Regions from separate parts of the Pantoea sp. E956-1 genome, predicted to be linked through region 3. Evidence: predicted binding sites of a transcription regulator. Region 3 holds the regulator's gene; each other region holds the start of a gene.
The links. The regulator PurR, encoded in region 3, represses purine synthesis genes. The targets are predictions, from matches to a motif close to CANGCAAACGTTTGCNTG.
Positions count from the first base shown of each region.

Region 1: a site for PurR is predicted at 9,331-9,348, ahead of serA (phosphoglycerate dehydrogenase). Genes of this name have one in related genera too.
Region 2: a site for PurR is predicted at 3,726-3,743, ahead of cvpA (colicin V production protein). Genes of this name have one in related genera too.

Region 1 is NZ_CEUYZP010000004.1:165,087-175,256, forward strand. It holds gene gcvH (glycine cleavage system protein GcvH) at 1-368, opposite strand, end outside; gene gcvT (glycine cleavage system aminomethyltransferase GcvT) at 392-1,489, opposite strand; gene ubiI (FAD-dependent 2-octaprenylphenol hydroxylase) at 1,922-3,124, opposite strand; gene ubiH (2-octaprenyl-6-methoxyphenyl hydroxylase) at 3,138-4,316, opposite strand; gene pepP (Xaa-Pro aminopeptidase) at 4,313-5,635, opposite strand; gene AC0T7J_RS13340 (YecA/YgfB family protein) at 5,682-6,260, opposite strand; gene zapA (cell division protein ZapA) at 6,431-6,760, shown strand; RNA gene ssrS (6S RNA) at 6,800-6,982, shown strand; gene AC0T7J_RS13355 (5-formyltetrahydrofolate cyclo-ligase) at 7,075-7,668, shown strand; gene serA (phosphoglycerate dehydrogenase) at 8,013-9,251, opposite strand; gene rpiA (ribose-5-phosphate isomerase RpiA) at 9,531-10,170, opposite strand, start outside.
Region 2 is NZ_CEUYZP010000001.1:1,188,989-1,199,158, forward strand. It holds gene argT (lysine/arginine/ornithine ABC transporter substrate-binding protein ArgT) at 1-680, opposite strand, end outside; gene AC0T7J_RS05690 (UbiX family flavin prenyltransferase) at 940-1,509, opposite strand; gene purF (amidophosphoribosyltransferase) at 1,622-3,139, opposite strand; gene cvpA (colicin V production protein) at 3,177-3,662, opposite strand; gene dedD (cell division protein DedD) at 3,928-4,710, opposite strand; gene folC (bifunctional tetrahydrofolate synthase/dihydrofolate synthase) at 4,700-5,968, opposite strand; gene accD (acetyl-CoA carboxylase, carboxyltransferase subunit beta) at 6,063-6,977, opposite strand; gene AC0T7J_RS05720 (DedA family protein) at 7,122-7,784, opposite strand; gene truA (tRNA pseudouridine(38-40) synthase TruA) at 7,814-8,617, opposite strand; gene AC0T7J_RS05730 (aspartate-semialdehyde dehydrogenase) at 8,620-9,627, opposite strand; gene pdxB (4-phosphoerythronate dehydrogenase PdxB) at 9,930-10,170, opposite strand, start outside.
Region 3 is NZ_CEUYZP010000001.1:153,801-163,970, forward strand. It holds gene AC0T7J_RS00755 (MATE family efflux transporter) at 1-793, opposite strand, end outside; gene AC0T7J_RS00760 (riboflavin synthase subunit alpha) at 996-1,655, shown strand; gene cfa (cyclopropane fatty acyl phospholipid synthase) at 1,998-3,146, opposite strand; gene punC (purine nucleoside transporter PunC) at 3,457-4,659, opposite strand; gene punR (DNA-binding transcriptional activator PunR) at 4,767-5,672, shown strand; gene purR (HTH-type transcriptional repressor PurR) at 5,669-6,694, opposite strand; gene cydH (cytochrome bd-I oxidase subunit CydH) at 6,976-7,065, shown strand; gene AC0T7J_RS00790 (C40 family peptidase) at 7,114-7,911, opposite strand; gene AC0T7J_RS00795 (Grx4 family monothiol glutaredoxin) at 8,277-8,612, shown strand; gene rnt (ribonuclease T) at 8,656-9,324, opposite strand; gene gloA (lactoylglutathione lyase) at 9,444-9,851, opposite strand; gene nemA (alkene reductase) at 9,968-10,170, opposite strand, start outside.

The DNA of each region.
Region 1 (10,170 bases), on a different contig from region 3:
TTGTAAGCATCCGCATCCAGCAGCGTGTCGATTTCAGACGCGTCGCTGGCCTGGATTCTGAATAACCAGCCGCCTTCATAAGGCTCGCTGTTGACCTGCTCCGGTGAGTCAGTCAGTGCTTCGTTGACCGCCACAATCTCACCGCTGATCGGCGCATAGATATCTGAAGCCGCTTTAACGGATTCCGCGACCGCACACTCTTCACCGGCGGCAAACGTTGCGCCCACTTCCGGCAAATCGACAAACACCATGTCGCCCAGTAACTCCTGTGCATGTTCAGTGATACCGACGGTGTAGCTGCCATCTTCTTCTTTGCGCACCCACTCGTGGCTGTCGCGGTACTTCAACGTATTCGGCACATTGCTCATTGGCCATTTCTCCTGAATAAAATTTACTGGGCGACCGGTTTACCGGCGCGGACAAAAACGGGACGGGTAACCTGGACCGGCATCTGGCGGTTACGGATCTCAACGATGGCGGTGCTGCCGACACTGGCCGGTACACGTGCCAGGGCAATGCTGCAACCCAGCGTCGGGGAGAAAGAGCCACTGGTGATGATGCCTTCCTGCAGCTCCCCCTGGTCATTGGTGAAACGCACCGGCAAGCCGTTTCGCAGCACCCCTTTTTCCGTGAGGATGAGTCCCACCAGCTTTTCGGTACCGCGTTCACGCTGCAGTTCCAGCGCTTCCCGGCCGATGAAATCGCGGTCAGTGGGTTCCCAGCAGACCGTCCAGCCCATGTTGGCAGCCAGCGGTGAAACGCCTTCATCCATCTCCTGACCATACAGATTCATACCCGCTTCCAGACGCAGCGTGTCGCGTGCGCCCAGTCCGGCAGGTTTAACGCCAGCAGCCAGCAGACGCTGCCAGAAATCGGCCGCCTCCTCTGCAGGCATAGCAATCTCATATCCCGCTTCGCCGGTATAGCCGGTAGTGGCGATAAACAGGTCGCCCGCCTGCACACCGAAAAATGGCTTCATGCCAGCAACAGCCTGACGCTGCTCCTCGCTGAACAGCGTCTGTGCCTTCTGCTGCGCCTGCGGACCCTGCACGGCAATCAGCGCCAGGTCGTCGCGTTCCGTCAGCGTAATGCCATAGCCCTGCGCGTGTTGCGTGATCCAGGCGAGATCGTTTTCACGGGTGGCAGAGTTCACCACCAGCCGGAAGAACTCTTCGCTCATAAAGTAAACAATTAAATCGTCAATGACGCCACCCGAGGCATTCAGCATCCCGGTGTAGAGCGCTTTGCCTGGCTGGGTCAGTTTTGCCACATCATTTGCCAGCAGGTAGCGCAGGAATTCACGGGTACGCGGGCCTGTCAGGTCGACGATGGTCATGTGAGAGACATCAAACATACCGGCGTCGGTGCGCACTACATGATGTTCATCCATCTGGGAGCCATAGTGCAGCGGCATCATCCAGCCATGAAAATCCACCATGCGGGCACCGCAGGCCTGATGCTGTTCAAACAGAGGTGTTTGCTGAGTCATAACCATCCTGTGCAGAAGCGAGTGAGTGCAAAAGTGCGCCGGAATTCAGTGCCGACGCAAACGTTCTCTTATGGCTGACGTTACCACCGAATCTGACGATTAACCATAAGCAAACCGGGGTCGAAAGCAGAGGCACAGCCTAACCAGGAACGGCTGCCAACAGGATATAAAACTGCAATTTTGTGATTAATCGCGCAATAAATGCAGGGATTTTAAATATACGCAGCAAATTTATGCGGGATGGCGTTCAGGATGTAAAAAAAATCCCGCACCAGCGGACAGAAGGATGAGGAAAAGTAATGCGAATTCGCCTGCAAAATTAGAATAAATCAAACGAAGACCTCTGCTGGTGCAGCGTTGCCTTTTTGTAGTGCAGAGCGTTTTCAGGCATAAAAAAAGCCAGCAGAAGCTGGCTCATCAGAAGGGGTAGATTTAGCGTAGCCAGGCAGGCAAATCATTCAGGCCCATCGCCTGCTTCAGCATCATAGGTTTGACACCCGGCAGGCGGTCAGCCAGTTTCAGACCCACGTCGCGCAGCAATTTTTTTGCCGGATTATTGCCGGCAAACATTTCACGGAAGCCCTGCATTCCTGCCAGCATCATCGCGGCGCTGTGCTTACGGCTGCGCTCATAGCGACGCAGATAGAGGTGCTGACCAATATCTTTGCCCTGCTGATGCAGGCGGCGAATCTCACCGATCAGCTCGGCGGCATCCATAAACCCAAGGTTAACGCCCTGACCCGCCAGCGGATGAATGGTGTGAGCCGCATCGCCCACCAGCGCCAGACGGTGCGCCGCGAAGTTGCGGGCATAGCGCGCCACCAGCGGAAACGATTTGCGCTCGCTTTCCAGCTGGCACAGGCCTAGCCGCATATCAAACGCCACTGAGAGCTGCTGATTGAACAGCGCTTCCGGCATGGTTTCCAGACGGCTCGCTTCCTGCGGCGAGAGCGACCAGACGATGGAACTGAGATGGGGATCCTGCATCGGCAGGAAAGCCAGAATGCCGTCGCCGTGAAACACCTGGCGCGCTACTGCGTCGTGCGGCTTCTCAGTGCGGACATTTGCCACTAACGCATGGTGATCGTAATCCCAGAAGGTCAGCGGGATATCGGCTTTGTTGCGCAGCCAGGAGTTAGCGCCGTCAGCGGCAATCATTAATCGCGCACTTAACATGCTGCCATCCTGCAGGGTAACAAAGGCTTCGTTGTCACCAAACGCGACCTGCTGTAACTGCGAGGGTGCCATTATCGTCACGTCGCTGCAGGCGCTGGCACGTTGCCAGAGTGCATTATGGATAACCGGGTTTTCGATAATATGGCCCAGATGCGACAGGCCCTGCTGCTGATCATCAAAGGCGATAGAGCCGAAACTGTCCTTATCCCACACTTCCATGCCGTGATAAGCGCTGGCGCGCAGCGAGAGAATGGTCGACCAGACATCCAGCTTCTGCAACAGCCGTTCGCTGGCGGCATTGATTGCCGACACGCGAACTGACGGTGACGCACTCAGCGCCAGCGGTGGCTCCGGCGATTTTTCCAGTACGGCGATGCGCAAACCGCTGCCCTGCAAGCCGCAGGCCACCGCCAGTCCCACCATACCGCCACCGGCAATCACCACATCAAAAGTTTGCATCTGAGCCTCTTTATTAACGCTTAACCCAGCCAAGCGTGCGCTCAGCCAGTTGATTTCTTAACCACGGCAGATGATCCATCGCCAGCAGGCCCAGGTTACGTCCTGCCACCAGCGGGCCATAGCGATTCGCAAAGACGCGGACCAGTCCGTCGGTGATACCGATGGTGGCGGCGCGGTCAGGCTGACGGCGCTGCTGGTAATGATGCAGCACCGCATAGCTGCCGGGGTCCTGCTGTTGCCGATGGGCGGCTGCCAGCGTTTCAGCCAGCGACATCACATCGCGCAGGCCCAGGTTAAAGCCCTGCCCGGCAATCGGATGCAGCGTCTGCGCCGCATTGCCCACCACCGCCACGCGATGCGTGACCGGCGACATCGCCCGGTGCAGCGCCAGCGGATAATACTCACGCTGACCGGTGTGGGTGAATTTACCCAGCCGCCAGCCAAAGGCACGCTGCAGCTGGCTGAGGAATTCGGCCTCACTCCACTGCTCAATGCGCTCGCGCTGCGAAACCGGATGACACCAGACCAGCGACAGGCGATTGCCGGACATCGGCAACAGCGCCAGCGGGCCATGTTCGGTAAAACGTTCAAATGCCCGGCCCTGATGAGGCAGCGCGGTAGAAACATTGGCAATCACGGCAAGCTGTTGATAGTCGTCTCTTTGCCACTGAATGCCGCATGAAGCCGCCAGCGCAGAGCGCGTTCCATCCGCCGCCACCAGCAGTTTGCCGCTGAGTTGTTCGCCACTGTCCAGCGTCACCTCAACCTGCTGCTGATGGCGGTTAGCCTGGGTAACACGAGCCGGACAGCGCAGCGTTACGCCGGGTGCTTTTTTCAGTTCAGCAAACAGGCGCTGACCGACGTCAAACAGCTCGACAACCTGTCCCAGCGCCGGAATAGCGTAGTCAGCCGCCGCCAGCGACACAAAACCGGCGTGACCGCGATCGGAGACATGAATGTCGGTAATCGGCGTGGCACAACGGGCGATCTGCTGCCACAGATTGATATCCGCAAGCTGCTGGCAGGTTCCGGCAGAGAGCGCAATAGCGCGGCCATCGAAACCAGGATGCGCCCGGCTACCGGGCTCGCTGCTTTCTATCAGCGTTACCGGCAGTGTGCCCTGGGTCAGATGGGAGATCGCCAGCGCCAGCGTCGCCCCGGTCATGCCGCCACCGGCAATCAGAATCGTCATGCCTGTTTTGCCGCCGCCATCAGTGCTTCAATCTCATCCGCCTCTTTCACGACGCTGTCGGTGAGATTTTCAATGCCATCTTCAGTGATCACAATGTCATCTTCGATTCGGATACCAATGCCGCGATACTGCGCGGGCACGTCGGCATCCGGTGCGATATAAAGACCCGGCTCGACAGTTAACACCATGCCCGGTTCCAGTACGCGGTCGCGGCTCGGGGTGCCGTAGTGGCCGACATCGTGAACATCCAGCCCCAGCCAGTGACCCAGGCCATGCATGTAGAACTGACGATGGACCTCCTCGGCGATCAGCGTATCGACGTCGCCCTCCAGAATGCCCAGCTCCACCAGACCGGTGACCATGATGCGCACCACTTCATCATTCACTTCACGAATGCTGATGCCTGGCCGGAACAGTTCAAGCGAGCGGTTGAGACAAGCCAGCACGATGTCATAAATCGCGCGCTGCGCCGGGCTGAATTTGCCGTTAACCGGGAAGGTGCGGGTGATATCGCCTGCATAGCCGTGGAACTCACAGCCTGCATCGATCAGCACCAGATCGCCGTCGCGCATTTCGCTTTCGTTTTCGGTGTAGTGCAGAATGCAGCCGTTATCTCCGGCACCCACAATGGTGTTATAGGAGGGAAACCGCGCGCCGTGACGGTTAAATTCGTGCTGAATTTCCCCTTCAAGCTGATACTCGAACAGGCCTGGCCGGCAGGTTTGCATGGCGCGGGTATGCGCCAGTGCACTGATTTTCCCGGCGCGACGTAACAGTTCAATCTCATCTGCATCTTTAAACAGGCGCATCTCATGCACCCAGGGACGCCAGTCAGTGAGGGTATCGGGCGCACTGAGATGCTGGCGGAAGCCGCGACGCAGCTTATCCAGCGCGCTGAACACCTGCGTGTCCGCGTGGGCATATTCGCCCTGCGCATGGTAAACCACATCCAGGCCATTCAGCAGCAGGTGCAGCTGGTCACCAATATCATTCCAGGGTAAAGCGCGATCGACGCCCAGTTTGTCGGGTGCGGCCTCCTGGCCCAGGCGACGGCCAGACCAGGTTTCCGCCGCAGGATCGCGCACGCGGTTAAACAACACGCTGTGGTTATGATTCTCATCGCTTTTGATCAGCACCAGCAACGCCTGCGGCTCGTTAAAACCGGTGAAATACCAGAAGTCGCTGCTCTGACGGAACGGATATTCGGTGTCATTACTGCGTATCACTTCTGGCGCAGCAAAGATTAACGCTGCGCTGCCAGACACCATCTTCGCCAGCAGCGCCTGACGACGCTGCAGGAATCGTTCCAGTGAAATCATCTCTGCACTCCCTGTAAACTGACCGGTTAAACTCGTTGACCTGAAATTAGTGTAGCGTCGGTTTTTGTACTTCTGGCGCGGTTGGCTGCGGGCGGGTGAACGTATCGTGGCACAGCAGCGCGGCGACACGCACATACTCAATCACCTCCTCCAGCGACTGCTCCAGTTCCTCCTGGTCTTCATCTTCTTCGTAACCGAGCTGTGCGATAGTGCGCAGATCATCAATTGCTTCGCCGGTTTCGCCGGTGACTTTATCCAGTTTAGGCTGTGTTACGCCCAGGCCGAGCAGAAAATGGTTAACCCAGCCCGCCAGCGCGTCGGCACGGTCAAAGACGGTGATGTCGTCATCAGCAGGCAGCAGCAACTGAAACAGGAAGCCTTCATCTTCCAGCGTGGTCGACGTATGCTCGTGCAGTTCCGCCAGCGGCACGGCAAGAGTGTGTGAAAACGCCATGCCTTCGTTAGCCAGATCGTGTACCAGCGTCTTCCAGCTGGTGTCCTGGTTACCACCGCAGAGGATCCCGCTCAGCAGGCCATGCATTTCCGCGGGCGTCATTCCAACGCCCTGCTGTGAGAGCACCGCCGCGAGCGCGTTGTAATCGGGGGTTGCGTTCTGTAAGGACATAAGTTTTCATCGTCGTTGGCAGAATAAGTTCGTGTTATGCTACCACTAGCTGCCTCAAGGTTTCCAGAAAAGGGGTTGTATCTTATTTCGTGGGTCTATATAGTTGCCCGCCTCCCAAGCCTTTGACTGCTAAGGGAGTTGCGAGCGAAGTAATCAGTCAGGAAGGTGGCATGTCTGCACAACCGGTAGATTTACAAATTTTTGGTCGTTCGTTGAGAGTAAATTGTCCGCCAGAGCAGCAAGATGCGCTCAATAGCGCGGCTGAAGATCTCAATCAACGGTTGCAAGATCTAAAAGTTCGCACTAGAGTCACCAATACAGAACAACTGGTGTTCATCGCCGCGTTAAACGTCTGCCACGAGCTGGCGCAAGAGAAAGTGAAAACGCGCGATTATGCTGCTAATATGGAACAGCGTATCCGTATGTTGCAGCAGACGATTGAACAGGCATTAGTTGAGCAGGGTCGCATCTCTGAGCGTGAGGGTGCGAAGTTCGAATAAAACTTCATGGTTGCTATACTTAAGTAACGGTGAGGTAAATTTTCTCTGAGATGTTTGCATGTGGGCCAGTCCCCTGAGCCGATATTTCGAAAAAACAGAATGTGACGCTCGTAACCTGTGTGCATGCTCGGTTCGTCCGAGAAGCCTGATGGTTATGACGGCATGTTCACCTTGAACCAAGGGTTCAAGGGTTACAGCCTACGGCGGCATCTCGGAGATCTCTCTTCCTTTAGTCCTGCTTTTTTCCCCTGACTGACATGTTATAGTCGCTGTTCAGCGACTTATCCGGCGGGGAAATCATGTCTGAACCTTCCATGTCTGAACCTTCAATGACCCAGCGTCAGGCGATTCGCCAGCATGTGCGACATCTGCGACGGGCACTTACTGATGAGCAGCAAACGCTGGCCGCTAAGCAGGTCGCTGAACATGCGCTCAACTACGCTCCGATGACCGAAGCGCGCAATATCGCCCTGTTTCTGTCGGTGGATGGCGAACTGAATACCCGTCCGCTGATTGCCCGCCTCTGGCATCTGAAGAAAGTGGTTTATCTGCCGGTTTTACACCCCTTCTCTCCCGGTAATTTGTTGTTTCTGCGCTACTCGCCCGATACCCCATTGCTCAAAAATAAGCTGCGCATTCCTGAACCGCCGCTGGATATCCGGCAGGTGATCACGCTTGATCAACTTGATCTGATGATGGTGCCGCTGGTGGCGTTTGATCAGCATGGGCAGCGTCTGGGGATGGGCGGCGGCTTCTACGATCGCACCCTGCAGAACTGGCGGCAGCACGGTTTTTTGCCAGTAGGCCTGGCACACGATTGTCAGCAGGTGGATAGCCTGCCGGTAGCAGAATGGGATGTGCCTTTACCGGCGGTAATGACGCCGTCAAAACTCTGGCAGTGGGAGTAGAAGAGTCGCTTTGTCAGACAAGTGAAAACCCACATCCGGGCGCATCTGGCAGCAATGAAATAGCTCAACGCGCAGGGAACATGGTCAGAAGAGGAAAGCGTCGCGCCGCCCGGATAAAAACGCCGGGAGCGTTTTTGAACAACGCAACGCGTTGGCCCGGTTACGGGCGCACCTCAGGGACGAGGTGCGTAATCGCGCGGGCCGGGCATGCCATGGATGGCGGCTTTTGCATCTTTCCGATCTGGCCGTGTTCTCTTCGCAGTCTCGGTCTTACAGCAAATCGGGACAGCCTGTATTAACTACCTGAAGAGACGCGACTAAGCGCCTGTTCAGGTTGGTAGCGCTTAGTAAAGCAGACGAGCGCGGATGGTACCCGGAATCGCCTTCATCAGCTGCAGCGCGTTCTCGGCCACTTCCGGCTCTGCATCAATATCGATCACCACATAGCCCATAAACGGCGAAGTTTGCAGATACTGAGCCGCGATGTTGATGCCCTGCTCGGCAAAAATCTGGTTGATGGCCGTCAGCACGCCCGGACGGTTCTCATGGATATGCAGCAGACGACTGGCGCTGATACCGTGAATCGGCAGTGACACTTCGGGGAAATTCACCGCCGACAGGGTCGAGCCGTTATCGGAGTATTTCGCCAGCTTGCCCGCCACTTCAATGCCGATGTTCTCCTGCGCTTCTTCCGTCGAGCCGCCAATGTGCGGTGTCAGAATCACGTTGTCGAACTCACTCAGTGGAGAGATAAACGGCTCGCTGTTGGTCGCTGGCTCGCTCGGGAAGACATCGATGGCTGCGCCACCCACCTGTTTGCTGGCCAGCGCATCGCACAGTGCCGGAATATCTACTACGGTACCGCGTGAGGCGTTAATCAGCAGCGCGCCAGGCTTCATCTGCGCCAGCTGCTCTGCACCAATCATATCCTGCGTAGAGACGGTTTCCGGCACGTGCAGGCTGACAACGTCGCTCATGTTGAGGAGATCGGCCAGATGGCGTACCTGCGTGGCATTACCCAGCGGCAGCTTGTTTTCAATGTCGTAGAAGAAAACATGCATACCCAGGCTTTCTGCCAGCACGCCCAGCTGCATTCCGATATGGCCGTAACCGATAATACCCAGTTTTTTGCCACGCGCTTCAAATGAGCCTTTGGCAATCTTATTCCAGATGCCACGGTGTGCTTTCGCATTCGCTTCCGGGATGCCACGCAGCATCAGCAGCATTTCACCAATCACCAGCTCCGCAACCGAGCGGGTATTTGAGAACGGCGCATTGAATACGGGAATACCCCGGCTGGCAGCCGCCTGCAGATCAACCTGGTTGGTGCCGATACAGAAACAGCCAACAGCGACCAGCTTTTCAGCCGCCGCAAAAATCTCTTCAGTAAGCTGGGAGCGGGAACGGATACCAATGAAGTGTGCATCACGGATCGATGCTTTTAACGCGTCGGAATCCAGTGCGCCCTTATGGAATTCGATGTTGGTGTAGCCTGCAGCCCGCAGGTTCTCCAGCGCGCTCTGATGGACACCTTCCACCAGCAGGAACTTAATCTTATCTTTTTCCAGTGATACCTTTGCCATTTCCCGATCCTATTCAGCATTCAATGAGGACTACCATAAGCCAGCCTTCTGTCAAAATATCAAAAAAATCGCGTCGGGCAATACAAACGATTGCCCGGCCGCCAGCACGGCAGCGGCTGACGGCAGCACATTGCCGGACAAAATAAGGAGGTCGGCCTGGAAGAGAGTACGAACCCGCTGCCGATGACGGTTATGTGACATAAGTCACCAAATTTCACCGCAGCGAGAAAAGATGATTTGCGGGCAGAAATAACCGACGCCGGATCGACGCCGGACAGATCATTTTTTGATGGTTTTCACGCCATCAGGCCCGCCAATCAGCGCAATATCTGCGCCGCGCGCGGCAAAAAGGCCCACGGTAACGACGCCAGGCAAGGCGTTGATGGTTTTTTCCAGCTCAATGGGATCGAGAATGCGCAGATTATGCACATCAAGAATAATGTTGCCGTTATCGGTGACTACGTTCTGACGATACTCAGGTAAGCCGCCCATTTTCACCAGCTGACGCGCCACATAACTGCGCGCCATTGGGATCACCTCGACCGGCAGCGGGAAACGGCCCAGCACATCGACCTCTTTTGAAGCGTCAGCGATACAGATAAAGGTTTCAGCCACGGCGGCCACGATCTTTTCGCGCGTCAGCGCCGCGCCGCCGCCTTTGATCATCTGCATCTGTGGGTTGATCTCATCCGCGCCATCTACGTACACCGACAGCAGGTCAATCTCGTTCAGGTCGAACACCTGAATACCCAGGCTCTTCAGCTTCTGGGTTGAGGCATCCGAGCTGGAGACGGCACCTTCAATCTGATGCCTGACCGTGGCAAGCGCATCGATAAAGTGGGCAGCGGTGGATCCGGTACCCACACCAACAACGGTGCCCGGCTGCACGTACTCAAGTGCAGCCCAGCCAACGGCTTTT
Region 2 (10,170 bases), 1.0 Mb from region 3:
TCGCTGTCATCTTTACGCAGTCCCATGCCGGTACCGACGCCAAAAATCTTGTCATCTTTCACAGCCGGACCGGCGAAGGCGTAATTTTTACCGACCGGCTGCTTCAGGAATCCTTCGCTGGCCTGCACTTCATCCTGGAAGGCAGCATCAATACGACCGGCATTCAGATCCTGATAGACCAGATCCTGGTTAGCATAAGGCGTGACGTTCACCCCTTTTGGCCGCCAGTTCTGATTGGCGTAAGTTTCCTGCGTGGTGCCCTGCAGCAGACCGATGTTTTTGCCTTTCAGCGACTCAATGGTCGGCTCAATTTTCGATCCCTTCGGCGCGACTAAACGCGCGTTAGCGGCGTAGAGTTTTTCTGAAAAGGCGATCTCTTCCTGACGTTTAGCGGTGATGGAAAGTGAGGAGATGATGGCATCAATTTTCTTCGCTTTCAGTGAAGGGATCAGCGCATCAAAGTCGCTCTCAACATAGGTACATTGAGTATGAATACGTTTACAGATTTCGTTAGCGAGGTCGATATCGAAGCCCACTAACTTGCCTTGCGCGTTTTTCGACTCAAACGGTGGGTAAGTTGGATCTGTGCCGATACGGATTGAACCCGGAACCGCCGCGAAGACGCTGGCAGCACTGGATAAGCCCAGCATCAGGGAAAGAGCCAGAACACGCTTTTTCATAGATTACCCTCAAGTGAAGTGCTTTTTGTTATGTGGTTCGTGATGTGTTTGCGCAAAGTAATTTGCATGTTTCATGCCAGTTCTGCAAGTTAACCACGCTGTTAGCGTGATGTCAGACAGGCGAAAACGCTGTGTTTGTGAGGGGAATATAGCAGTGAAGTAAAAGAGAAAAAGCGACGTTGTTAACTTTTGGTGCGTCAAATGCACGAAGAGTGATCCGAGGCGCGCTTATGCACTAAATAAGTGCGCCAGCGGAACTTTATGCACCCTGCCAGCGCATAAAGAGATCTTCCGGTAATTCGATATCAAACTGGTCGATAACCCGGTTAACGGTCTGATCGATCAGCTGATCAATAGTTTCAGGCCGATGATAAAATGCCGGCACGGGTGGCATGATAATGGCCCCCAGCTCTGCGGCAGTGGTCATCATTCGCAGGTGGCCAACATGCAGCGGGGTTTCACGCACACACAATACCAGCTTACGCTGCTCTTTTAACACCACGTCAGCCGCACGGGTCAGCAACGAGTCACTGTAACTGTGGACGATGCCAGAGAGCGTTTTCATTGAGCAGGGTAAAATCGCCATGCCCAGCGTTTTAAACGAGCCGGACGAAATATTTGCTGCAATATCGCGCACGTCATGCACCACATCGGCCAGCGCCTGCACGTCACGCAGCGAATAATCACTCTCCAGTCCCAGCGTCTGACGCGCCGCCTGACTCATAACCAGATGCGTTTCTACTTCTTCCACCTGCTGCAACACCTGCAGCATGCGCACGCCATAGATCACCCCGCTTGCGCCAGAGATGCCAATGATGAGTCGTTTCATATTCCAACCTTATGTCAGCTAATGGGGCATCATACGCGGCCTGCGGGTTTCTGAAAACAAACAGGGCGGGATTGCTCCCGCCCTGTTTTATGCTGCCCGCCTGCTGAAGATATCAGCCTTCGTTGTGCAGCTCGAGGTTTTCGACTTCGTTCTGCCGCTGAAGTGCTTTGGCATCATCATTACGCAGCGACTCAAGATACTCCAGATATTGCTGATCGACATCTTTCGTCACGTAAATGCCGTTGAACACTGAGCACTCAAATTGTGCAATGTCCGGATTCTCTTCGCGTACCGCTTCGATCAGATCGTCCAGATCCTGGAAGATCAGAGCATCGGCTTTAATCAGCTGGCGAATCTCTTCCACTTCACGGCCATGCGCAATCAGTTCCGTGGCGCTTGGCATATCGATACCGTAGACGTTCGGGAAACGAATTTCCGGCGCCGCTGACGCCAGATAAACCCGTTTTGCGCCCGCTTCACGCGCCATCTCAATGATCTGCTCTGAGGTGGTACCGCGAACAATAGAGTCATCCACCAGCAGCACATTTTTATCACGGAATTCGGCGCGGTTAGCGTTGAGCTTGCGGCGCACAGCGCTGCGACGTAACTGCTGGCCCGGCATGATAAAAGTACGGCCAACGTACCGGTTCTTCACAAAGCCCTGACGATAGGGTTTGTCGAGAATACGTGCAATTTCCAGCGCGATATCGGTGGAGGTTTCAGGAATCGGAATCACCACGTCGATATCGAGATCTTCCCACTCGCGCGCAATTTTCTCACCCAGCTTGGTGCCCATGCGGACACGGGCACTGTAGACCGAGATTTTGTCGAGGAAGGAGTCGGGACGCGCAAAATAGACATACTCGAACAGGCACGGATTGCTTTTCGGATTTTCAGCGCACTGGCGGGTAGACAGCTGGCCCGCTTCAGTGACATAAACCGCTTCACCCGGTGCAACGTCACGGATGAATTCAAAGCCCAGCGTATCCAGCGCCACGCTCTCGGAGGCGACCATATACTCGGTGCGACCATCAGCGATAACGCGCTTGCCCAGTACCAGCGGACGGATACCGTTAGGATCACGGAAGGCGACCATACCGTGGCCGATAATCATCGACACAACCGCATAGGCACCGCGCACCTGCTGATGCACGGCAGCAACCGCAGCAAAGATGTTGTCGGCTGTCAGCGGATCGTTTTGAAAACGATCTAATTCCTGCGCAAAGATGTTCAGCAGGATTTCAGAATCTGAGGTGGTATTAACGTGACGGCGGCCCTTTTCAAACAGGTGCTTACGCAGCACGTGGGCGTTGGTCAGGTTACCGTTGTGCGCCAGGGTGATGCCATACGGGGAGTTTACATAGAATGGCTGCGCTTCAGAGGCACTGGAGCTTCCCGCGGTTGGATAACGTGCGTGACCGATCCCCATATTGCCCTGCAGACGCTGCATGTGGCGTGCTTCGAAAACGTCGCTGACCAGGCCGTTTGCCTTTCGCAGGCGAAAACATTTCAGCGCATCGATAGTACAAATGCCTGCGGCATCCTGCCCGCGGTGCTGGAGCACCGTTAACGCGTCATAGATCGACTGGTTGACCGGCATGAAACCGGTGATACCGACAATACCGCACATGTTGTCATTTCCTCATTAAGCCGCACTCCCGGTCACATCACCGGGGTAAAAAACTCGACGTGCTTTTCAGGTAATCAAAAAACCACCTGATTATATAACTGAACTCGGGAATGAGTTGAGACTGTTGCCAGTCCGGACTTTTGGAAAAGCCAGTGAATGTATCGAGGAAGAACAGCAAAGCGGCTACGATCAGCACACCACGCAACGCCCCGAAACAGACGCCCAACACCCGGTCGGTTCCCGACAGGCCGGTTTTTTCCACCAGCGTGCCGATAACGTAGTTCACAATGGCCCCCACAATCAGGGTCGCCACAAACAGCACACCGATGGCGATACCGTTACGAACCAGTTCGTCGTCAAAACCTGTAAACCAGACTGCAAGGTAGGCGTAGTAATGACTGGCGACAAAAAACGCGCATCCCCAGGTAACAAGAGATAAGGCTTCCCGGACAAACCCACGGACCAGGCTGACCAGAGCCGAAAAACCAACTACCGCAATAATGACGTAATCAATCCAGATCATGAACTCTTCCAGCGCCAGTGCAATTGCACCCCTGCATCCAGTTCGGGGCGCATTCTAACAGAAAAAGAAAACGTTTGCGTAGCGGTTTTCTTTTTCTGCATCCATAAAAAAGGCGATGAAAAAAAACGCTATCGCCTGTGTGATTCTCAGCCGGACAGGCCATTGATAATCGTGATTATTTTGCGCGGCAGCGCGCTTCCAACGCGCTGCCTGAGGGGCAAAAGATGCTGCCTGTCACTGCCATCGGCAGCGCCAATCGCCCGTTTTAGCGGGCGCTGTATGGCTTCACGACACCGCCCAGTCCGGAGATGCTTTTCAGCTCGCCAACCGCACTCTGCATTTTGGTTTTCGACGCATCCGGCCCAACGTAAATGCGGGTGATCTGACCCTGTACCGGCGTTGAAGGCACGGTAAAGGCGCGGTAGCCCGACAGCCGCAGCTGCGCGACAATCTCATTCACTTTGCTGGCGTTTTTCAGCGCACCTAACTGCACTACATAAGCCTGTCCTGCCGGTGCCGTCGTCTCTGCTGATTTTGGCGCCTCTTCCTGCTTCGGCTGTTCGGCCACTTTAGGCTGTTCAACCGGCTTAGGTTTAGGCTGCACGACGGCTTTTGGCTTCGGCTGTTCGACCGGCTTCTGCTTAGGCTGCTCTGCCGCTTTCGGTTTCTGCTGCTCAACGACCTTCGGCTTCGTCACCGTCTGTGCGGGCACAGACTGATGAACCGGCGGCGGCGAAACCACTACCGGATCGCTCTCGTCTTCCGGTTGAGTCCGCCCCTGCTCCGCCGTGACGTTGGTTTTGCCATTGCCATTGCTGCTGCTGACCGCATTGCCCGCACCTTCCGGCGGCTGTGCCGGCAGCGACTGGGTTACCGGCGGCACCATTTCGCTGTCCTGCTGATCGTCAGGTTTTGGCACCAGCGGAATGGCCGCGAACTCCTCTTTGTAATGCTTTTTCTGACCATCCAGCAGCCCTGGCAGCACAATCACGCCAATGGCGACCAGAATAACGGTGCCGACTAAACGGTTCTGAAACTTACTTGCCACGTCCTTTCTCCGTTTCAATCGATTCCATGACCTGTGCAACAGTGTGGAATGAACCACAGACCAGCACAATGTCCTGTGGCGCTGCCCGCTGGCGTGCCTGCTGCCAGGCGAGCGCAACCGAACTAAATGCCTCGCCCTGCGGCAGGGCGTTCAGCAGTTGCTCAGCACTGGCCCCGCGCGGTCCGTCAAGGGGCGCGCAGTACCAGGCATCGACCACCGGGGCCAGCGCCGCCAGCGTACCGGTGATATCTTTATCATGCAGCATGCCTACCACGGCATGCACTTTGCCACGTTTCGGCAGTGCCGCCAGCCGCGACGCCAGATAGGCTGCCGCATGCGGGTTATGGGCAACATCCAGAATAACGCGTGGTGATTCGCTGAGGGTCTGAAAACGGCCTGGCAGCATTGCCAGCGGCAGGCTGGCGCGAATCTGCGCCTCACTGACTTCAAGCCCTGAGACCCGCAGCGCCACCAGCGCGGTCGCCGCGTTAGGCAGCGGCACCTGTGGCAGCGGCAGATAGTTCAGCTCACCCGTCGCATCACGCAGTGACCAGCTTTCTGCCTGCGCATGCCACGACCAGTCACGGTTGCGCTGCAACAGCTGCGCACCTTTTTCCTGTGCGACCACGGCAATACTCTGCGGCATATCCGGTTCACCCACTACCGCAGGTTTCCCTGACCGGAACACCCCGGCTTTCTCACGCCCGATGCTTTCGCGATCCGGGCCAAGCCAGTCGGTGTGATCGAGCGCAATGCTGGTGACCACCGCGACATCGGCATCCACGATGTTTGTCGCATCCAGCCGTCCGCCGAGGCCGACTTCGAGGATCACCACATCCAGCTGCGCCTGGCGGAACAGATTCAACGCGGAGAGCGTGCCAAATTCAAAATAGGTCAGCGAAATATCGGCACGTCCGGCTTCAATCTCCGCAAAGCTGGCACAGTGCTGTGCTTCACTCAGCTCCTCTCCCTGAACCCGAACGCGCTCGGTATAGCGCACCAGATGCGGTGAACTGTACACGCCAACGCGATAGCCCGCAGCGATCAGCAGTGTTTCCAGGGTGCGACAGGTGGTGCCTTTACCGTTGGTACCGGCCACGGTAAAGACAAAAGGAGCGGGTTTCAGCAGGTCAAGACGAAGCGCAACCTGACGAATACGGTCCAGACCCAGTTCGATGGCCTGAGTATGCAGGTGCTCAAGATAATAAAGCCACGTGGCCAAAGGCGACGTGGCTTGGGGAAGGTGAAGATTGTCCATATGTCCCGTTTTGCTTATTTATACCTGGCAGACTGGTGCTGCGGTATACGGTGCATTGGTAAGAGGCGCGGCGGCCGCGCCTCTCTATCTCCTGTCAGGCCTCGTTGCTTTCCGATTCAGTCGTCGCAGGAGCGGACTGTTCACCGTCATGCAGCGGTGCCGGCAGGTTCATCATTTTTGCCAGCAGGCTTGCCAGTTTGTAGCGCATTTCCGGACGGCGAATGATCATATCAATCGCGCCCTTTTCAATCAGGAACTCACTGCGCTGGAAGCCCGGCGGCAGTTTTTCACGCACGGTCTGCTCAATCACGCGTGGGCCGGCAAAGCCGATCAGCGCTTTAGGTTCCGCGATGTTGAGGTCACCCAGCATCGCAAAACTGGCCGAAACGCCACCCATGGTCGGGTCAGTCAGCACGGAAATGTAAGGCAGACCACGTTCCCGCATTTTGGCCAGTGCCGCACTGGTTTTCGCCATCTGCATCAGCGACTGCAGCGCTTCCTGCATACGCGCCCCGCCGCTGGCGGAGAAGCAGATCAGCGGGCAGTTATCTTCTAACGCCTGCTCAACCGCACGCACAAAGCGCGCACCGACTACAGAGCCCATTGAACCGCCCATAAAGGCAAATTCAAAGGCTGCCGCAACTACCGGCATGCTGTGCAACTGACCTTTCATGACCACCAGCGCATCTTTCTCACCGGTGTCTTTCTGGGCCGCTACCAGACGATCTTTATACTTTTTGGAGTCACGGAACTTGAGCAGATCTTTAGGTTCAAGTTCACTGCCCAGCTCAACCATCGTGCCCTGATCGAGGACACTGCCGAGGCGCTCACGGGCGTGCATACGCATGTGATGGTCACACTTCGGGCAGACCTCAAGATTACGCTCCAGCTCGGCGCGGTAGAGAACCTGACCACAGCTGTCACACTTGGTCCAGACCCCTTCCGGGATACTGGCTTTGCGCACAGGCGTTCCGGTGCTTTTATTAAGAATGCGTTCAATCCAGCTCATTGATGACCTTTCTGTTTAAAACTGACCTGGTCCAGTCGTCTTGATACTGCTGAAAACCGCTTCAGCAGACGGTAAATGTCGCTCATTAAACCACAACCTGTTCAGACTGTGGATAAAAATCTGGTCTTACCCCTGAGCGAAGCTTTACGGCTGCTTCTGCTGCTTAGCCTGACGGCGATGACGCCAGACTTCAATCACACCTGGCAGAATCGAGACCAGGATAATGCCCACAATCAGCAGCTTCAGGTTTTCCTGCACCACAGGCAGATCGCCAAACAGGTAGCCGGCATAGGAGAACAGCAGCACCCACAACAGCGCACCCGTTACATTGAACAGCGCGAAGTGGCGATAGGACATATGGCCCATACCCGCTACAAACGGCGCAAACGTACGGACGATCGGCACAAAGCGCGCCAGGATAATGGTTTTTCCGCCGTGACGGGCATAAAACGCATGGGTTTTATCCAGATGGCTGCGACGGAAAATCTTCGAGTTCGGGTTACTGAACAACCGTTCGCCAAACAGGCGGCCAATGGTGTAGTTCACTGCATCGCCCAGAACCGCCGCCACCACTAATAATGCCACCATCACATGCACATTAAGATCGTTACCCGGCAACGCCGCCAGTGCGCCCGCGACAAACAGCAACGAGTCACCCGGCAGGAAGGGCGTCACCACCAGACCGGTTTCGCAAAACAAAATCAGGAACAAAATAGCGTAAATCCAGACACCGTACTGTGCAACCAGTTCGGCAAGATGCACATCAATGTGCAGAATAAAATCAACCAGAAAATGGAGAAACTCCATGGCGCGCCCTTTTAAGTCCTGAAAGTGAATTAATCCGCGAGGAACAACGGTCCCATCGACGGCTGTGGTAACGCAAAGTGGGATGGGTAATCCACCGCCACCAGATACAACCCTTCTGCCCGGGCTGTGGCTGCGGCTAATGTCCGATCCTTCGCCGCCAGCAGCGTTGCCATCCATGACTCCGGCTTATTGCCGCAGCCTATCTCCATCAGGCTGCCCACGATATTGCGCACCATGTGATGCACAAAGGCGTTGGCTTTGATATCCACAATCACGTACGAACCCTGACGCGTCACGTTGAGGTGAATCACGTTGCGCCACGGTGTACGCGACTGGCACTGCACCGCGCGGAATGAGGTGAAATCATTCTCGCCTAACAAACACTGTCCGGCGCGCTGCATCTTCTCCGCATCCAGTGGATGGTAAAAGTGCGTCACGCCCTGCGCCAGCACCGCCGGACGCAGACGCTGGTTGTAAATCAGGTAGCGATAGCGTCGGGCCGTGGCGCTGAAGCGAGCATGAAATTCATCCGGCACCGCTTTCACCCAGCGCACCGCAATATCCGGCGGCAGATTGGCGTTGACGCCCAGCGTCCAGGCCCCATCAGGCCGCTGCGAGGTGGTTTCGAAATGGACCACCTGCCCCGTCCCGTGTACGCCTGCATCGGTGCGGCCAGCACAAAAAATGCTGACCGGATGATCGGCGACTTTCGACAGCGCGCGCTCTACCTTTTCCTGCACGCTGCGCACTTCATTCTGACGCTGCCAGCCGTAGTAACGGCTGCCGTCATACTCGATGCCGAGCGCCAGTTTTTGCGTCTGACCATCGGACATGGTTACAGATACTCCTGAACCAGTTTCTCAGCGGTTTTCACCGCCATCAGCGCGCCGCCAAAACGAATGTTGTCCGCCACTGACCAGAACTGCAGCAGCTCAGGGATACCGTAGTCGTTGCGCACAGCGCCGATGCTCAGTTCGCCGTTACCTGAGGCATCCGTGACCGGCGTCGGCACTTCATCCTCTTCGCTGAGACGAATATCTGACGCCAGCGCCAGTTCGGCACGCGCTTCTTCAGCAGAGAGCGGACGCAGGTTTTCGATATGCACAATCTGCGCATTACCGTAGAACACCGGAGCCTGTACGCTGCTGACCGCAATCGGTAAGCCTTCGTCCTGCAATACCTTACGCACCTGATCAATCAGACGACGCTCACTTTCCACGCTGCCTTCTGCGTCGGCCTGTTGTGGCATCAGGTTAAACGCCAGCTGACGACCAAAATGGTGTTCATCGGCCGGAATACCGTTCAGCAGGCGAGCACTTTCCCCGGCCAGCGCATCAACAGCCACTTTGCCGTAGCTGGAAACCGAGATCAGGTTAGTCACCTGTAAACGACTCAATCCGGCCGCATCGACCAGTGGTTTAATGGCGGTCAGCAGCTGGCTCACCAGGTTGTCCGCCACGCTGATGATGTTGCGATTGCGATAATCTGCCAGCACCTGCGGATTCACATCCGGCACCACCAACGGCACATCAGGTTCCAGCGCAAACAGCTCGCTGCTGTCGATCACCAGACAACCGGCATTGGCCGCTTCATCGGCAAAGCGCGCCGAGGCGTCACGTCCCGCCACGAAAAAGGCCAGTTGCGCCTGTGACCAGTCGAACGTCTCCGCATTTTCGACCCGCACCGAGCGGCCTTCGAAACGTTTGATTTCGCCCGCGCTGTTTTCGCTGGCCAGCAAATATAATTCACCAACCGGGAACTGGCGTTCCGCCAGCAGTTCCAGTACAGCGTTCCCTACTGCGCCTGTCGCGCCAAGTAGCGCAATATTCCAGCCGTCAGACATGTTGGTTTACTCCAGACAATGACATAAAAACAGAAGGCGGTGATATTCACCGCCCAGGGATTCAGATTTATCCCCGTCGTCTTTCACGTTGCATCTTTGTTGGCTGCGTTCACTCACCCGAATCACTTACCTGAGTAAGCTCATCGGGATGCGTTCTCTTGCCGCCTCAATGCAACCCGAAATCCATTGGGTATATCCCCCCAGAACCCGCCGTCATGCAGACATGCCAGCAGCGCGTACCTTCCGTTCACTGATTAATTCAGTGCGGAAACCGCGCCAGGGCGCCTGACCTGCAGCGCCCGCTATTCCGGGGAGATGATTGCGTTAAAGCCCAGCTGGTTCAGCAGCTCAGCGGTTGTGGCGTCATCGCAGTTCACCTGCAGCGATGACCACTCGCGGCGCTCCTGATACTGCTTGCGCAGGCGATCAAACTCGCCGGGTTTCGCCGCCACTTTACGCAGAGGGGCATCATCGCGGCGCACATCATACACCAGATGCGCCAGGCGTTTCAGCGTTGGCTGATCCAGCGGGCCATTCAGGGTA
Region 3 (10,170 bases):
GCGAAACCAGCAGGGCGACCACGGCGAACAACGTGACCTCAAAGAAGAGTGCCAGCGCCACCGGCAATCCCAGCGTCATCAGGCGGCTCAGAATCGGACGGGAAGGGGGTGACCAGCGGCTCTCCATACGGATATCGCGCATGCTACCCATCCGACGCACCCAGAAGCGCATACAGATAAACATCACCCAGTAGACCGAGGCGGTCGCCACGCCGCAGCCGACACCGCCCAGGGCAGGCATGCCGAAGTGGCCATAGATAAAGACATAATTAAGCGGGATGTTGAACATCAGGCCTAAGAAGCCCAGCACCATACCGGGTTTGGTTTTCGACAGCCCCTCGCACTGATTGCGCAGCACCTGAAAGAAGAGGTAGCCAGGCGCGCCGAACAGCAGGGCATGCAGATAACCTTCTGCCTTCAGCGCCAGCACTGGGTCGATGTCATGCATCGCCCGGATAAGATAACCGGCATGCCACAACAGCACCATAATCAGCAGGGAGACGAAAAAGGCGAGCCAGTATCCCTGGCGGATCTGTTCACCGATGCGTTCGCGGCGGCCAGAACCATTAAGTTGCGCAACGGTGGGCGTCAATGCAAGCAGAAGACCATGACCAAACAGGATGGCCGGTAGCCAGACAGAGGTGCCGACAGCAACGGCGGCCATATCCGTGGCGCTGACTGCGCCGGCCATAATGGTATCCACAAATCCCATTGCGGTTTGAGCCACCTGAGCAAGGATGACCGGAATCGCAAGGGCCAGCAATTGACGCGCTTCTGTTAAATACTTCTGCACGTTAACACCTGACTTATTGAATGAATTAAAAGGGGCAGGAAGCCCGGGGAATTTCGCGAGCTAGTGTAACTGGCGTAACAGAATTCGCCAATCTTTGTCACACAATGCGGTTTGCTCCGCGATAAAGCGGCCGCGCGGGCTGAAATCTAACAGCCGACCTGAGCTGTGATAAACTAGCGTAAACTTCGCAGAGGCAAAGACTATGTTTACCGGTATTGTGCAGGGCACCGCAGAAATCGTGTCCATTGAAGAGAAAGAACTGTTTCGTACCCACACTGTCCGCCTGCCGGAAGAGCTCTTACCGGGTCTGGCGCTGGGCGCATCCGTAGCCCACAACGGTTGTTGTTTAACCGTCACGGCAATTGAAGGCGACCGCGTCAGTTTTGATTTAATTAAAGAGACATTGCGGGTGACTAACCTTGGCGATTTACGTCAGGGCGATGTGGTTAATATTGAGCGTGCAGCGAAATTCAGCGATGAAATAGGCGGCCATCTGATGTCTGGTCATATTATGACCACCGCTGAAATCTGCAAGATTATCCAGTCAGAACATAACCGCGAAGTCTGGTTTAAAGTTCAGGACGCGACGCAGATGAAATATATTCTGCATAAAGGATTTGTCGGCATCGACGGTATCAGCCTGACGGTCGGCGATGTGACGAAGACGAAGTTCTGCGTCTATCTGATCCCGGAAACGCTGGAGCGTACCACGCTGGGGGCGAAGACCTTTGGTGACCGGGTGAACATTGAGATCGATCCACACACGCAGGCAATCGTGGAAACCGTTGAGCGGGTGTTAGCACAGCGCGATGCCGCGGCGGCGATGAGCATGCTGACCGGCCAGTCAACGACAGAGAGTTAATCACAGGCGCGTAAGCACCGCAGACAGCCAAATCGGTTTTAATCTGTCAGCACCATAAAAGCTCCGGATGCAGGGAACGGGGTCAGAAGTGGAAAGCGTCCCACGCCATAGACAAAAACGGCGGGAGCGTTTTTGAACAACGCAAAGCGTTGGCCCGGATACGAGCGCACCTCAGGGATGAGGTGCGTAATCGCGTAGGACGAGCGTGTCAGGGATGACGGGTTTTGCGCCTTTCCAGTCTGACCCTGTTACTTGCGCAACGCGCCCTCTTAAAGCAAAACAGGCCCGTCTTTTAAAGTCTTTGGCCGGGGTAGCGCCTTGTTAATTGCCCGCTTTTAACCCCTACCGCGCCACCCGTAATCCCCCCTCAATGCCGCGACTGAACACGATCTGCCACAGCTGAATATCACGCGCCCGGAAGGCACCGGCACAGGCATTCAGATAATAGGAGAACATCCGCTTAAAGCGTTCGCCATATTTATCGGCCAGCTCTGGCCAGGCCTGCAAAAAGCGTTCATGCCAGGCCATCAGTGTTTTGTCGTAGTCTGCGCCGAAGTTGTGCCAGTCTTCCAGAATAAAATGGGGTTCGTTGGCATCGGCCACATGGCGCACCGAAGGCAGGCAGCCGTTGGGGAAGATATATTTATCGATCCAGGGATCGACACTCATATCGGTTTTAATCGCGCCGATGGTGTGAAGCAGGAAAATACCGTCAGGCTTTAAATTACGATCGACCACGTCAAAATAGGTCGCGTAATTTTTCGGTCCGACATGTTCAAACATACCCACCGACACAATACGATCAAACTGCTCATTCAGATCGCGATAATCCTGCAGCAGAATCGTGACGTCTAATCCGCTACAGCGCTGCTGCGCCAGTTTCTGTTGTTCGGCGGAAATCGTCACGCCATGCACTTTAACGCCATAATGACGTGCGGCAAATTCCGCGAGTCCGCCCCAGCCACAGCCGATATCCAGCAGTGACATTCCGGGTTCCAGCGCTAATTTACGACAGATCATATCCAGCTTGGCTTCCTGCGCTGTCGCCAGTGTCGTCGCCTCTTTCCAGTAGCCACAGGAGTATTGCATATAGGGATCGAGCATCAGTGAAAAGAGGTCGTTGCCCAGGTCGTAATGCTCTTTACCGACAATCCAGGCCCGTTTTTTTGACTGCAGATTGGTTAAGCGTGCGGCGGCAATACGCAGCGTATCTTTAAAGTGATGGGGCAGTTGCTGATCGAGTTTATGTTTAAGTACCTGATGGAAGAAAATATCCAGCCGGTCACACTCCCACCATCCATCCATATAGCTCTCACCGAGCCCAAGAGAGCCCTCCTGCAGAACACGTTTAAAAAAACCGGGATGATTAATATGAATATCCCAGGGACGTGAACCATTAATTTCGATATCCGCTTTTTCCAGCAGTTCATGAACGATGCGATACCAATGGTTTTCTTCGAGGCTCACTTCTTCTGCATAAGATGAACTCATAGATTTTCCACCACCTGTCCAATCTGAACCTGAACAAAGAGTAGCCAATTTATTCAGGCATTGAGAAACGATGCGGATGGCTCCGCAAACCGGTTATCTTTGTGATACAGAGGACTGGAACAGCCTGCAGCAGGTCGGGTAAGGTGAGAATAACGCGCGCGAATACCGTCCCGGCAGCAGGGTGCCAATCAGATTATTACGTTATTATATTGTTGATTTATGACAGATTTGTTGACCCGGATGAGTATATGCTCACGCGGGTCAATATTCAATAACTTATTGTTAGGGCGCTAACTAAAAAGTCAGTGTGTCACTGATTATCCTGGCAGGCAGGTTGCGCAGAGGCAACAACAGTTTGTGCGCTTGCGGCACGCTGCATGGCGTAACCCACCAGCGCCAGCACAATTGTCACCGTCATCATCAGTGTGGTGGTAAATAGCGCCTGAGTTAAGCCGGCCGACACCGCCAGGCTGGCAGCGAAACAGAGTCCTAACTGCAGTGTATTCTGCAACGCGGCGGCTTTACCGGTAGCGGTCGGGAAGGGCATCAGCGCACTGGACACTACAATCGGATAGATCGCGCCGTTAGCCAGCGCCATACCGCAGAACGGTAACATCAGACTCACCAGCGTACTGTTGCCAGCAAGCGCAACAGCAAACAACGCCAGGATACTCAGGCTGTAGACGCCCAGCAGCCAGGGCAGCAACTGCGCGCCGCTAAAGCGATTGAGCAGGGTGCGACAGCCAAAGCCGCCAATTAAAAAGGCGAGCGTCTGGGGTACATAACTCAGACCGATATCGGCGGGCGACAGACCCAGATCCGCCAGAATAAAGGGCGATCCGGTCAGCCAGGCAAAGAAGCTGGCGGAGCAGGCGGAGTAGATCAGCACGTTGCCGCTGTAGACCCGGGATTTAAGCAGCGTGAAAAAGCCCGGCTGCGCACCTTTTTCTCCCGCAACCTTGCGCACGCTGGGCAGACGCAGCGTGGTCAGAATTAAGGCTACCGCAATCAGGGTCAGCACCAGGAAAATCGAACGCCAGTGGAAATGGCCAATCAGCCAGGCACCCAGCAGCGGGGCCAGCGCCGGAGAGAGCGCAACCAGCGGCATAATGGTGGCAAAGACTTTGTTAGCGCGCGCTGCCGGGTAGCGATCCACTACCAGCGCCTGCCAGCTTACGGCAGCGGCACAGACACCAATCGCCTGGACAAAACGCAACGCCAGCATCAGGTAGATATCATTCACCCACAGCATACCCGCGCAGCCGGCGCCAAACATGGCCAGTCCCGCCAGCAGCACCGGTTTACGACCGATGCGATCGGAGAGGGGGCCCCAGAAGAGCTGACCCACGGCGAAGCCGCCCAGGAAGAGACTCATACTGGCGCTGATCAGACCGGGTGAAGTGTTAAAGGTTTGCTGCATCGCACCAAAGGCGGGCAGGTACATATCAGTGGCTAAAAAGCCCAGCATGCTCAGCAGGGCAAGGTAGGGCATAAACCCTTTATTCGACAGCATCTGATTCTCATTTTTGCAGGATAAACGCGGCAGAGTGTAAAAGGTGCGTTTGCTACTGTGAAACGGTAATATTTGCCGATTGCTGTTAAAATTTTTGAAGGCAGATTATGTGGTCAGAATATGCATTAGAAGTGGTTGACGCCGTTGCCCGTGGGGGCAGTTTCAGCGCTGCCGCACAGGAGTTACATCGGGTGCCCTCTGCCATCAGCTATACGGTGCGTCAGCTGGAAAACTGGCTGGCGGTACCGCTGTTTGAACGTCAGCATCGCGAAGTGGTTCTGACCCCGGCGGGTGAACATTTTGTCCGGGAAGGGCGCAGCGTCATCAAAAAAATGCTTGCCACCCGGCGACAGTGTCAGCAGCTGGCTAACGGCTGGCGCGGCCAGCTAAGCATTGCCGTTGACCGTATAGCCAAACCTCAGCGCACCCGGCAACTGGTCAAAGATTTCTATCGCCACTTTCCCGATATGGAGCTGATCATCAGCTATGAAGTCTTTAACGGTGTCTGGGATGCGCTGGCCGATGGCCGGGTCGAAGTGGCGATTGGTGCCACTCAGGCGATACCGGTGGGTGGACGTTTTGCTTTTCGGGATATGGGCACGCTTAACTGGCGCTGCGTTGTCGCTCCCCATCATCCACTGACGCAGGCGAGCCAGATAGATGACGATACGCTGCGTAGCTGGCCGTCGCTGGTGCTGGAAGATACGTCACGCGCGCTGCCGCGTCGTATGACATGGACGCTGGATAACCAGCGCAGGCTGGTGGTGCCGGAATGGCAAACCGGGCTCGAGTGCGTGCAGGCGGGATTGTGTGTGGCGATGGTGCCGGGTCATCTGGCCAGGCCACTGCTCGACAGTGGCGAGCTGGTTGAACTGACGCTGCCGGTGGCGTTTCCGGACAGCCCGTGCTGCGTCAGCTGGGCAGAGGATCGCGCATCACCGGCGACAGGCTGGTTGCTCAGCTATCTGGGTGATGCGCAAACACTTAATCAGGAGTGGTTAAGCGAGCATTAACGGCGATAGTCGCGGAACGGGCCATCTGCCACGGAACGGCGCTCAATCAGCGTGGGATGGACCTCAATCGTTTGTGACACTTCGCGTTTACTGGTAATGCGGTCCAGCAGCATTTCCAGTGCTTTCTCACCCAGCTGGGCTTTAGGCTGATGCACGGTGGTCAGTGCCGGTGCGAAATAGCGGGCGTTGCGCACATTGTCATAGCCGATCACCGAAATATCCTGCGGGACGCGCAAACCCATTTCATCGGCAGCGCAAATCGCGCCCATCGCCATGATGTCTCCTCCACAGAATACTGCCGTCGGACGCTGCTTCTGCGACAGGATCTGCTGCATCGCCTGATAGCCCGACTCCGGCTCAAAGTCACCCTGCACAATCCACTCGGCGCGCGGCTGAATACCCGCTTCTTCCATCGCTTTCAGGAAACCGGCATGACGTCCGCCACCGGTGTTACGCTCCATCTGTCCGGGGATTGCACCAATATCCCGGTGTCCGCGTTCAATCAGATAGCGTCCTGCCAGATAGCCGCCCTGGAAAGCATTATCCAGTACCGTATCGGTGAAGTCAGCGCGCGACTCGCCCCAGTCCATCACCACCATCGGAATATTGCGGTTCTCTTCCAGCATCTGCAGCAGGTCGTCCGGGTATTCAGAGCACATCACCAGCAGCCCATCGACGCGTTTCTGCGCCATCATGCTGAGATAGGCGCGCTGTTTTTGCAGATCGTTATGCGCATTACCCAGAATCAGCGTATAGCCTTTATCGAAACAATGATTTTCGACCGCTTCGATAATTTCAGCGAAATAGGGCGCTTCGCTGGAGGTGGCAAGCAGGCCCAGCGTCTTGGTGTGGTTCACTTTCAGGCTGCGCGCTACGGCGCTTGGCGAGTAGTGCAGTTCCTTAATCGCCTGCCAGACCGCGTTGCGCGTCTCTTCAGCCACAAAGCGGGTTTTATTGATGACGTGCGAAACGGTGGTTGTCGAGACGCCAGCGCGTTTTGCCACATCTTTAATTGTTGCCATGAAAATCGGACTCCAGTGCTTATCTAACTCTATGATAAGCGTAGTGTTAAACGTTTGCGTCTGCTCAGGGTTTTTTCCGTAAAAAAGCAGCTTTCCTGGCCAGTAAACAGGCCGCTGGCGGAATAAAAACGCCTGAAAACGTGCGCAAACGGAATCAGGGTTGCGCGCGTTGCGCAACAAAGGCGGGATTCTAACAAGGCTGAACGGATAAAACGAGATTTTTACCGGGCCCTGTGGGAAAATGCGATATCCCCACTAATTGTGTGTCTAAGGAGCAAGCAATGAGTACCGATCTTAAACTGGCATTAATGACCACCACGGGCTGTCTGCTGATGATTGTGGCTTTTAGTTTTACCGCCATTTTGCACTAATAAAAAAAGCCGGGCATATCCCGGCTCTCTTTTTGTTTGTTCTGCTGCTCAGCGTATGGTTTTCGGCGTCATCACCCGACGGGCACCAATATAGTGGCGCTGCCAGTAATCTTCCCCTAACGCACTGATCTGAATATCTTTGCCGGTACGTGGTGACTGAATAAACTTGCCATTACCGAGGTAAACGCCGACGTGGTCCGCCGTACCGCGTCCATTGATACGGAAGAAGACCAGATCGCCTTTCTCCAGTGAATCACGCTTGATCGGCGCGGCGTCACGCAGGTGATACATCTCGTTAGCGGTACGTGGGATCTTAAACTTCACCAGATCTTTATAGGCGTACCAGACCAGGCCGCTGCAATCGAAACCGGTATGGGGGGAAGTACCGCCCCACTGATAGGGTTTACCCAACTGACCCATCAGCTTGGTCATCGCGGTTTCACGTGCCTTCTGGTAGCGCTGACGGTGAGATTTGCTCATCTTGATCGTGCCGGTCTCGCTGGTGGCAACCTCAGCGGTTTTCAGTCGGCGCTGATGACCATAACGTTTTTTCTCTTTATTCTTACTGAGACGGGCAGTTTTTAACGAGGTTTTCTTAGCAGGCGTCTGTGTAGCGGTGAGTTCGGTTTTTTTCAGTTTTTTAGTTTTTAGTTTTTGAACCGGGCTGAGGCGAGTCTTTTTCGTCACCGTTTTCATCGGGCGACGCTTGCGACGCTCATCGTCGCGCGCACTCTTTTTCTCTGCTTTATGCGTACTGACGTTCACCGGCGCGTGTGGCGACGCAGCGGCGATGTTGAAAAACAGTTGCGCAAAGGCCAGCATGAAAAACGTAATGATTAAACGCATAGTCCGTTGATGAGTTAAGTTGTCAGGGCCACTACGCACCGCGACAAAGTTGAGATTAATCTGATCCAGGATCAGCGCCCAGGCCATTCTAGTCCAGTTCGTTTAAAAACTGTAATGCCTTTTAATATTAATCTTTGCAACCCATGAGATCGCGCTGAAAATGAACATTTTCAGCATGTTATATCATCGAAATTATTACGAATTATTAATCTGTTACTGGCTGTTAATAATCAGGAATTCAGGTATCCCGGAGCAGGACTTAACAATGATGGCGATTTAATCCGGCAGCGAACAAAATCTCGTTTTCAGTCACGCTGCGAAGTCGCTACAATAAACAAACACGAAGTGACGAATTAAGGAAGGCAATAATGAGTACTGTAGAAAAAATTCAGCGCCAGATCGCAGAAAATCCCATCCTGCTGTACATGAAAGGTTCCCCGAAACTGCCAAGCTGCGGTTTCTCTGCACAGGCGGTACAGGCGCTGTCAGCCTGTGGTGAGCGTTTTGCTTACGTGGATATTCTGCTGAACCCGGACATTCGTGCCGAGATGCCGAAATTCGCCAACTGGCCAACTTTCCCGCAGCTCTGGGTCGATGGCGAGCTGGTCGGCGGATGCGACATCATCGTTGAGATGTTACAGCGTGGTGAGTTGCAGACGCTGATCAAAGAGACCGCAGAAAAATTTAAAGAAGCAGAATAAAAAAAGGCCGACATCATGTCGGCCTTTTTTAATGCGGGATCCCTTACGCGGATGTCGTGGCTTCTGCATCGCCTTCCGCGAAGGGCAGCGGCCAGCCACCTAACCGTTTCCAGCGGTTCACCAGCTCACAGAACAGGGTCGCCGTCTGCTGAGTGTCATAGAGCGCCGAATGCGCCTGTGAGCTATCAAACTCCATTCCCGCCGCGATACAGGCTTTTGCCAGGACTGTCTGCCCAAGCACCAGCCCGCTCAGGGCCGCGGTGTCAAAGGTGGCAAACGGGTGAAACGGATTGCGCTTCAGGCTGGCACGCTCCGCCGCCGCTGACATAAAGTTCAGATCGAAAGTAGCATTGTGCGCCACCATAATGGCGCGATTGCAGCCGCTGTCTTTAATGCCCTTACGTACCATTTTGAAAATGGCGTGCAGCGCCTCATATTCACTGACCGCACCGCGCAGCGGATTACTCGGATCGATACCGGTAAAGGCCAGCGCTTCCGGATGCAGCAGCGATCCGACAAAAGGTTCGACGTTGAAATGCAGCGTCTGGTCAATCTGAATCCATCCCTCTTCATCCATTTTCAGCGTGATAGCGGCAATCTCCAGTAACGCATCGGTTTGCGCATTGAAACCCGCGGTTTCAACGTCGATCACCACCGGATAAAAGCCACGGAAACGTTGATTGAGTGCATTAGGGGAATTCGATTCAGACATCAGGATCTCGTTGCAGAAAAAGGGCAGCGCGTATTATGGCAAAAAATGGGGACGGGTGCAGCAGATGAAGCGCAGAGAAGGGGATTCAGCCCACCCGACGGGCGGGCTGACAGGCAGGTTTAGTTGCCCAGGCCGTTACCGGCATCTTTGTTTTCGATCAGCTCGATTTTGTAACCATCGGGATCTTCAACAAAGGCAATAATAGTGGAGCCGCCTTTAACCGGGCCAGCTTCACGCGTCACGTTGCCGCCATCTTTGCGGATACGTTCGCAGGCCGCTGCTGCGTCATCAACGCCCAGCGCAATATGTCCATAGGCATCACCGAGGTCATACTTATCGACGCCCCAGTTGTAGGTCAGTTCGATCACCGCACCTTCGCTCTCGTCGGTATAGCCCACAAATGCCAGGGTATATTTGTACTCGGTGTTTTCGCTCTGACGCAGCACGCGCATGCCCAGCACACGGGTGTAGAAATCAATAGAACGTTGCAGATCGCCAACGCGCAGCATGGTATGAAGTAAACGCATAACATCCTCTTTTAAATAAAACGCCATCGCCCGATGACTCAGGCGCTAAGTATAGCGACGAAAATCGCTATTGAATAATGGCTGCCGTCATCATCCCGGACGGCAGCCCAAACCAGTTACAGCGTCGGGTAGTCGATATAACCTTCAGCGCCGCCGCCGTAGAAGCTTTCCGGACGCTGTGGATTGAGCGGGGCATCCTGCTGCAGACGCTCAACCAGATCCGGGTTAGCAATGTAATCGCGACCAAAGGCAACTGCATCGATCAGACCGCGACCAATCAGGTCATCCGCTTTCTCAACGGTATAGGCACCGGCACCAA